2 regions of the Methylophaga sp. UBA3613 genome follow, and region 1 is predicted to be linked to the other one. Evidence: riboswitches for the same ligand, from Rfam matches in the RefSeq annotation. Region 1 holds a riboswitch; the other holds the start of a gene.
The links. A riboswitch is a leader RNA that binds a small molecule or an ion and turns the genes downstream of it on or off. The one in region 1 is predicted to bind cobalamin.
Positions count from the first base shown of each region.

Region 2: linked by a shared signal. The riboswitch ahead of B3S93_RS08375 (hypothetical protein) and the one ahead of B3S93_RS06980 (cobaltochelatase subunit CobN) in region 1 are both predicted to bind cobalamin.

Region 1 is NZ_DFLS01000006.1:148,324-153,264, forward strand. Features, by position in the region: gene B3S93_RS06970 (M48 family metalloprotease) at 6-1,028, opposite strand; gene B3S93_RS06975 (LemA family protein) at 1,031-1,609, opposite strand; cobalamin riboswitch at 1,803-2,110, shown strand; gene B3S93_RS06980 (cobaltochelatase subunit CobN) at 2,210-4,941, shown strand, end outside.
Region 2 is NZ_DFLS01000006.1:459,837-464,777, forward strand. Features, by position in the region: gene B3S93_RS08365 (O-succinylhomoserine sulfhydrylase) at 1-351, opposite strand, end outside; gene B3S93_RS08370 (TonB-dependent receptor domain-containing protein) at 553-2,382, opposite strand; cobalamin riboswitch at 2,444-2,639, opposite strand; cobalamin riboswitch at 2,719-2,921, shown strand; gene B3S93_RS08375 (hypothetical protein) at 2,977-3,552, shown strand; gene B3S93_RS08380 (cobyrinate a,c-diamide synthase) at 3,552-4,844, shown strand; gene bluB (5,6-dimethylbenzimidazole synthase) at 4,841-4,941, shown strand, end outside.

The DNA.
Region 1 (4,941 bases):
TTATTTTATGGAGCATTTTCTATCTCAGGCCAGCCGTTAATCTCCGGGTCAAACCCGGGTTCCAGCGCCTGTATTCGTTTTACCAAAGGTGGATGTGTAGACAGCATTCCAGACATTTTATTTGAAAGCTCGGCAAACAACATGTGCCTAGCCTCTTCCAGTTCATCATGTCTGACTTTATTGGCACCTTGTTGACTGAGGGCCCCTATTTTTTTTAACGCGCCCGCTAACGCAATAGGATCACCGGTATAACGTGTGGCATCCGCATCAGCAAGATATTCACGTTGACGAGATATCGCTGCCTGCATGATTTTTCCCATAAAAGCCCCTAGTAATCCCAGTAGAATCAGAGCAATTCCGATTAACAGTATTTGAGCACCACCTTTTCTGCCGCGCCCACCTGAATGCATCAGAATCCGTCCGACAACATAAAGTGCCATCAAGCCGTGAATCAAACCGATTACACGAAGGTTGAGCCGCATATCGAGGTTACGAATATGAGCAAATTCATGGGCGACTACTGCTGTCAGCTCATCACGATTCAATAACGTTAATGCGCCACGAGTCACGGCAATAGCCGCATTATCGGGAGAGCTACCCGCAGCGAAAGCATTAATTCCGGGTTCGTTTTCAATGATAAAAACCTGCGGTGTCTGAATGCTGGCTCCCAGCGCCACTTCCTCAACGATGTTTTGATAACGTGTAACCAAGGGATCACCGGTTATCTCGTTAATATCAGTCGCTCCCAAAGCCTGAGCAACCTTTGCACCGTCACCGCCCATGGTGACTATTTTCCAAACAGAGGTCAGAACAATCACCATAGCAACGCCGGCAGCAACCAACCCAAATAGTTGCCAGTTAACCATTAATTGTTCAGTCTGATTAATACTGTCGCCGCTCATCCTGACAGAAGCCAGCGAGGCAATCACGGCTGCAATCAACGCCACAGAAAAAATAAACAAAGTCATCATCAATCGACTTTGTTTTCGGGCATTTGCACCCAGTTGATAGCTGCTCATTGCAGCCATTTTTAAAACTCAACCTTGGGCGCGTCTTGAATCGCTTCACGGTCATCAAACTCCAGCTCTGAGGCGCGAGTAAAGCTGAACATATTGGCTAGGATATTGGTCGGAAAAGTTTCCAGAACATTGTTATATTCAAGCACCGTATTGTTGTAGCCGCGGCGCGAGGCTGCCACTTTGTTTTCAATGCTGGTCAGCTGTTCCATCAGATCACGGAAAGCACCATCCGCTTTCAGATCCGGATAAGCTTCTGATAAAGCGAAGATGCCGCCCATTGCTTTACCTAACACACCTTCAGCCTGTCCAAGCGCCAGCATTGACTTTGCATCGCCCGAGTCGGTTTGATCACGCATTTTTTCTGCTTGATTGCGGGCTTCAATTACCCCATTAAGCGTTTCCTGTTCATGCTTGGCATAGCCTTTAACGGTGCTGACCAGCTGCGGAATCATGTCGTGACGTTGCTTAAGTGTAACGTCTATCTGTTTGAATGCATTCTGGAAGATATTGCGATGCCGAACCAATTTATTGTATTCAATAATCACATATAAAATCAGCAGGCCGACAATCCCTAGTAATATCCATTCCATATTTACTCTCCTTCTATTGAATTTAATGTCGTGATTGATTATGGATTAGTTACCCATAGTATTAAACAGCTTACTGACTATGAAAGCTAAGGGCTATTAACGTTCAGCCAAATACTATCTCAAAATCACGATCAGTCTTATTAACGTATTACTGCCAATATCGCATAGTTTGACTGATTACCATTTGTCTGTATTATCGCAGGCAGTTTCAGGTGCCTTTATTGCTACATGTGATTAAGGTTAAACGGGAAACAGGTGCGCCTCTTATTTGGTTATTCCTGTACTGCCCCCGCAACGGTAAACAGTTATTTCATTGCTCTGGTCGCTATCTGCCTGATAGATCGACAGTCACTGTACTTAACAGTATGGGAAGACGAGACATGATGCCGAGGGTCTGTTTTTATCTTTCATCGCCAACATTCGTAATGGCCAGTAAAGAAAATCAGCCCCCAATATGGCTAAGCTGTAAGTCCGGAGACCGGCCCGAAGCTAACTAAGGAGTCGTGGCGGGGTGCCTGAACGTTCCGAGATTACACCCATACTGTCCCCTGCCCGCTATTTACCTAACTGGTAGCTGCTTTTGCTACGGCAGGATGTCTGATGTCTTATATTGTTAAATATCGCTTGTGTTTTCACCGACCCATTTTTCTATTTGCCCTGTTGTTTTCTCTGATAACTTCAAGTGCGTATGCCAGTGAGCATCATGTAATGGTTATTGTGTCAGATCGCTCTGCCCCGACTTTGGTCTCTGGAGCACATCAATTATTACAACAACAGCCTGATGCAGACATTCAAATCCGCACGGTCAGTCAGCTTAATGCTTTGACTGATGCTGACTTACAGCAATTAATTGATAACAGTGCAAGCATATTAGTGGTTGGTGTATTTGGCGATCCTGTGGAACGATTACTCGTTCGGCAATATAACAATGATCAAAAACGCTATGTTTTACATAGTGACCAGCGGCTTATCGAATTAAATAGCGATCCGGTTACACAATCTATTCCTAATCATATCTTGAGTGATAAAGCCTCATTAAGCACAACAACTCTGTTAGAGGCCAAACAGGTTCAATATCCCGAGTATGCTAACTGGTTACAGGCTCGTGCTTACTGGGTTAACCGTTCGACAGAGAATTCACGCAGTCTGCTGGACATGTTGCTCACAGAAGGCAGTAAAAAAGCCGAATTACAACCTGTTGGGGCTTTACGCTTTGCTTTGCATAAAGACGATAAAACTCAATGGTTAAGCCCAACTGAACTAGCCAAACAACTTGATACAACAAATCCTGTTGTCTGGTTGGTCGATCATGATACCGGCGATTTAACAGGTGAATGGAAACTGCATCAGCAGTATTGTCAGGCGCTGAACAGTCAATGTGTTTCCGTATTGGCCGCCTGGGGCGAACCCAGTGTTGAGGCTATTGAGACGATCAAAAAGGTGATGAACAAATCTTTGCCAAACACACCATGGGGAATCGTTTCTTTTCAGGACTTTGTGATTGGTGGTGGTGATGGTCGTGAGCAGGTTGAACAATTATTTACTGAGCTTAATGTTCCGGTTTTAAAAGGTATTCGTCTTAATAAATTAAGTGAGGCGGATTATGCCTTATCTTCACAGGGTATTCCTCGCGATTCGATTCATTATCGGATTGCCATGCCGGAGTTGCAAGGTGTCAGTCAGCCACAGATTCTGGCATTGACCGAGCCTGCAAAGATGGACCCACAAACCGGGGCCCAGCTGACGCAAAGTCTACCAATTAAAGAACATATAAACCGTCAGGCACTGCGCATGCAAGGCTGGCTGGCTCTACAACAAAAAGACAATGCCGATAAGCGTGTCGCCATTGTGTATTACAACCATCCCCCCGGTAGACATAATATCGGTGCTGATAATCTGAATGTGCCTGAAAGTCTGCTGGAAATATTGAATAGCCTGAAAAATGCAGGTTATCAGACTGGTGAGCTGCCAAAAGATGCGGAATCTTTGCTGGATATGCTGCAACTTAAAGGGGTGAATTTACCTGAAGACGCACAAGCATTATCAGCGATGTCCAAGGTCGCCAACACCATGACAGCGGATGAATATCAACGCTGGTTCAAACAGTTACCGGCAACTGTTCAGGCTGAAATGATTGATGGTCCTTTGGCAGCATTACAGCAGCGGATGCGTGATGCTATTGAGCAGGCACTGGCATTGGACAGTGTGACAACTCGCCAATCTCAACTCAATTTGCTAACGGCATTTATGCAGCAAACATCCACGGATCTGCATCATGCACTGGATGGTTTACGTCATCCCGGCCGCAGTCGAGCATTGGATTTATTAAATCAGCTGGAACAGGATTATCAGCAGATCATCGATGCAGCTGCTCAAGGCCATCAGCCCGACTGGCAGCATAGCGAATCCTTACATGATGCATTATTGGAAATGCAGATTGAAGGTATTCGCGGTTGGGGTGAAGTACCCGGCAAAGTGATGGTCTGGGATAATCGATTACTGATTCCCGGCGTGCAATTTGGCAATGTGTTTATCGGCCCGCAACCACCGCGTGGTTGGGAGATTCACGAAGAACTGTTGCATGCCAATATGTCTTTCCCTCCGCCACATCAATATCTGGCGTTTTATCACTATATTCAGTCGCAATTTAACGCTGATGCTATGGTGCATGTTGGTCGACATTCAACCTATGAGTTTTTACCCAAACGCAGTGTAGGTCTGGGTGAAGATGATTACCCCGCTATTATTGCCGGTGAGGTTCCGGGTCTTTATCCATATATAGTCGATGGCGTCGGTGAAGGCATACAGGCCAAACGCCGTGGACAGGCAGTTATCATCGATCATTTGACTCCCCCGCTCGCCGTCACTGAACTTTATGACGATCTGCTACAACTACGTCAGTTGATTGAAAGCGCCGAAGCTGCTTCAGATAAAGCCACACGGGATCGGGCTATTCGCAGCCTGCGTGAACAAATCGAAACTATGGGTCTGCGTAATGAATTGATCGCCAGCATGGATGAAGAGCTGCAAGTGCGTGGTGCCGGTTTCGATGAAATTGATGATGATTTTCTACTGCATGAAGTCGGTCATTATCTGACAAATTTTCAAGAGACCTTTATGCCACTGGGTCTGCATGTATTTGGCCGGGATTGGTCCGCGGATGGACTCGATACCATGATGAACTCAATTCTGGACAACACCGATTCCAGCGAGGCTCAACGTCAAGCTATCTATCAAAAATTGCAAATGTCTCCAGCGGCTGAGATTGAAGCGCTTTTGAATGGTTTGAATGGTCGTTTTATCTCTCCGGGGAAAGGCAATGATCCCATTCG
Region 2 (4,941 bases), 310 kb from region 1:
AACCCGTGTCGTACCGAACACACTACGTGAAGAAACAATATGATCTCCGGCAGCGCATAAGCCCATAAAAGTAGCAAGGATAGCGGACATGCCCGAAGCTGTTGCCACGCAGGACTCACCCTGTTCCAATGACGCCAGGCGTTGTTCAAAAGTACGTACGGTTGGATTGGTAAACCGTGAATAGATATTTCCCGGTTCATCTCCGCCAAATCGTGCTGCCGCCTGTTCCGCGCTATCAAACACAAAACTCGATGTGGGGAAAATCGGTTCGGAATGTTCACCTTCGGGCGTTCTTACCTGTCCGGCACGCACTGCGCGGGTAGCAAAACCTTTGTCTTTAAGATTGGTCATGACAACTCTGAAATAGCTGGAAAATCCTGACATTCTAAAAGATAAGCCTTATTGCTGACCAGCTTTATCCTTAAGTGGCTTAGAGAAATAAACCTCAGGAAAGAGATTTAAGGAAATATTGGAAAATGGCTTTATTAATAATGGTGAAATTAAGCAGTTATGCTCAGCCAACAATGACTGAGCATGCAACAATGAATTACCTTATTGCTGATAATGTAAAGACAACATATAAGTGCGATCTAAGGTATTGAAGTTGTTGACGGTTTGATATTCCTTATCGAATACATTCATTGCATTTAACTTAACTGACCAGTCGTTATCTATCTGATAAGCCACTCTGAAGTCCACCAGACCATAACCACTTAAACGCGTGTTGTTAGCGGCATCATCATAACGATAATCACTGACTTTCCAGCTGCCGCCAATTAACCAATCACCAAACTGACGATCAACATGCAGATTCGCGAAGCGCTGTGCTCTGCGTGGTAGCTTATTACCCGTTTCTTCATCTTCGGGTGTAAGCACAGTCGCATTGAACTGTACCTGCCAATTCATCAGCGTTGTAGCCAAATCGAACTCAAGACCTTTAATTTTGGCTTCAGCCACATTTTCAGTGGTGGGAAATTGATACACCAGCAAATCACGGATTTTGTTCTGGAAAGCATGAACTCCCCAAGTACCCCAATCCGTGTTGCCTAACAAACCAACGCCATAGTTTTTGGATTTTTCGGCTTCTAAATCGGGATTGCCAACAAAAAAACCAACATCTGGATAATAAAGTTCATTAAATGTTGGGGCTTTAAATGCAGTTCCTACATTCGCCGTAAACTGAAGTGCCTGTGTTAATTGATAGCCCCACTCTGCAGTGCCAGTAGTTTCTTCCCCATAGGCTTCATTATCATCATGACGTGTACTTAATAACCAACTGTGATTACCTGCATGCCCCTGCCAGCTGATAAAAATCGCCTTGTTATCACGTGAGGTTTCATCGTAATCAATCGTGCCCTCAATATGATCGTTATCATAATCCAGCCCAACATTGAGACGTTGCTGTTTTGACAGCATAAAAGTATTAACCAGACTGAAAAACCGATGACGAGTATTGAACGTGCCATCGGCAGTACCATCCGCATAATTATCTGACTCGTCGCGGGATTCAGATAAATTAAAGGACATTAGCCAATTATCCGTGAATTGATAACGTGAATTTACACCCATAACCTGTTGAATATTATCAGCATAAAAATCTTCGGTCAGGGAAAAACTATCATAATGATTTTGTGATTGAGCGCGTAAAAAATTCGCTCCAACACTCCAGTCCTTATTGATATCGTGATCAATTTTTGCTGAAACACTATTATTTCGATAACCATCATGATCCGGATTATCTTCTTCTCTGGCATTAATTCCATTGGTTGATTGATGCGAGAAATTGGCATGATAACGAGTCGTTTCATTACCTCCACTTACGCCCGCACTTGCCTGTTTAGTATTATGACTACCAATATCCACCGAAGCATAGGGAGTTGGATCCTGGTTTTTACCTTGCCGGGTAAATATCTGAATGACGCCACCAATCGCCTCTGAACCATACAAACCAGACCTCGGTCCACGTACGATTTCAATTCGTTCAATCTGATTTACCGGAAAGTCCTGGATGGCAGCCCCTCCTGATGTAGCAGAATGCCATTTAACCCCATCAACTAAAAAAAGCACATGATCTGAATTTGTGCCTCGTAAATAGACACTGCTGTTTTTCCCCAAGCCACCGCTATTTGAAATATCCATACCTGGAAACCGTGACAGTAAGCTGGGCAAATTATTAATCTGCAAACGATCTATATCCGCACGTGTGATAACGGTATTCGGGGCCAATGCATTTTCCGTGGGCATACGGTTTGCCGTAATCGTCATTGCATCAAGGGATTCCTGTTCAGCCAGAGCCGTAACAGAGAAGGTGGAAGTAGCCAGTGCCGCCAAAGTCAGTCGTGCACTGACACGCAAAGGCATGGCCTTTGTTGAAGGTTTCATATTGTCTCCTAGGGATACGCTCACCCGCGATCCAGGTTAATAAAGTCACACAACACGATTCGGTTGTGATGAACTTCAGGCCGGTCTCCGGACTCACGTTGTGGCTTGCGCCAGTACATCCGCCTTCCCACGATTAATACGCAGTGGCTGATTGGATGCATTTTCAACGTTTACCGTTGCGGGGGCAGTGTTGGATTTTCACCAACTTCCCGTTTAACTCTGATGGATATCAAAGCACCTGAAGAGGCGCGCATCTTAAATCTCCCATGGCTTATCGTCAAACCTGATAAGGACAATTAATGATTTCCAAATTGACAATATAGCTTGCTAATCCTTATTCTGTCGGCAGTTTCAGGTGTCGCGAAAGTGATGAAACGGGAAGTCGGTGCAGCCAAACATTGGATAAACCCGACACTGCCCCCGCAACGGTAAATGAGTTCAGGTTGAACGTTACGCCACTGTATCTATTACGGGAAGGTGTTCAACCGGTGACAACACCGCTCATGAGTCCGGAGACCGGCCTGAAATATCCTGGTCTGTTGACCGAAAATGCTATTAACCAAGTTGTGCGGGTGAGCACATCGGAGAACCTCAATGTCGTTATTATCTCTACGTCAGCAACTGATCGTGGCTGCACTTCTTGTCTTATTAATGGTGATGACTCGTGGTCATCATTTCGCCGATATCAACGTTTTACCCAGCGCCTCCTGGGCAGTATTTATGCTCGCCGGATTTTATCTGGCCTCAAAATTGTGGTTTCCGGCTTTTTTAGGTCTGGCTGTTGTGCTGGATTTGATGTCGGTATACATAGGCGGCGCCAGTAATTTCTGTGTTTCGCCATCTTATGGCTTTTTACTGCCTGCATATGGAAGTTTGTGGCTGGCAGGTCGCTGGTTTCAATCCAAATACCAATTTAACTGGACTGCTCTGTTTACACTGGCGATGACGCTGGTGACGGTTACCGCAGTTGCCGGCCTGTTCAGTGGCGGTGGTTTTTACTGGTTTTCAGGTCGTTATGTCGATCCAACCATGGCTGAGTATCTGACCCGGTTTGTCCAGTCCTATCCTGGCAACCTGAGTAAATTAAGCTTTTATATTGCTGCTGCCGCGGTGATTCATATCAGCTTCCGTTTTGCGAATTTGAGCCAGCGCAGTAATCAGCTACGTTAATGTCACAGCAGCCGCAAACCTGCGCTGCGCTGATTATTGCTGCCCCCGCCTCAGGTCAAGGTAAAACAACCGTTACCGCGACCTTGGCGTGGCATTATCGACGTCAGGGTAAACAGGTCCGAATTTTCAAAGTGGGTCCAGACTTTCTGGACCCAATGATCCTGTCATTTGCCTCCGGCCATCCGGTTTATCAAGTTGATTTATGGATGGTCGGTGAAACTCACTCCAGACAATTGATTGCCGACGCCGCCAAACAGGCAGATATCATTCTGATTGAAGGCGTGATGGGTTTGTTTGATGGTACGCCTTCCACAGCTGATTTAGCTGCCATTATAGAAATCCCGGTGTTAGCGGTCATTGATGCCAGTGCCATGGCACAAACATTTGCCGCTTTAGCATTCGGCTTAGCCAACTTTCGTTCGGATGTGACGTTGGCTGGTGTTCTGGCCAATCGTGTGGGCAGTGCCAGACATGCTGAAATGCTGACGTCCGCTTTACCTAACGATTTACCTTGCCTTGCTAATATGCCTCGTCAAATTGAAAGTCTGCCCAGCCGTTATCTGGGTTTGGTTCAGGCTGATGAACTCACGGATTTGACTGAGCGTCTGGACCGACTGGCAGATAGCATTCAGCTCAATCCCGAATTTGTTTTACCGCAAATCAAACTAGACTACGAACCTGTTGAAGCTTTACCGCCATTATTAAAAGATCTTCGCATCGGCGTGGCTAAGGATGCAGCGTTTGCCTTTGTTTATCAGGCAAATCTGGATTGTTTAGCCGCTATGGGGGCTGAGCTGATATTTTTTTCACCATTAACGGATACAACGCTTCCTGAGGTGGATAGCCTTTATCTGCCCGGTGGTTACCCTGAACTGCATCTGGAAACACTCAGCCAAAATATGTCGATGCGCCAGGCGATATGTGAACACATTAATGCCAATAAACCGGTTGTGGCTGAATGTGGTGGCATGTTGTATCTATGCCGTTCCTTGACTGATAAAAATGGCCATCAGGCTGAAATGTGTGGCGTGCTGGCAGCTGATGCCAAATTACAAGCCAGACTGACAGCCTTGGCTTTGCAACAAGTCACTCTTGATAATCACACTTTACGTGGGCATACCTACCACCATTCCATGTTGGAAACCCAACCGGCCGCTATCATCTATGCTGAATGCCCGAATGGCAATAAAGTCAGTGAAGCCGTGTTTCAGCAACAACGCCTGACCGCCAGCTATATCCACTTTTATTTTCCGTCAGCCCCTGAACTCATTGCCCGCTGGTTTACCCCATGAGTCAGGATAAATACCGCTTTAATGACCAGGATCGTGAGGCTGTATATCGCGCTATTGGTGAGCGTCGTGATATGCGGCATTTTATTGCTGATCCAAT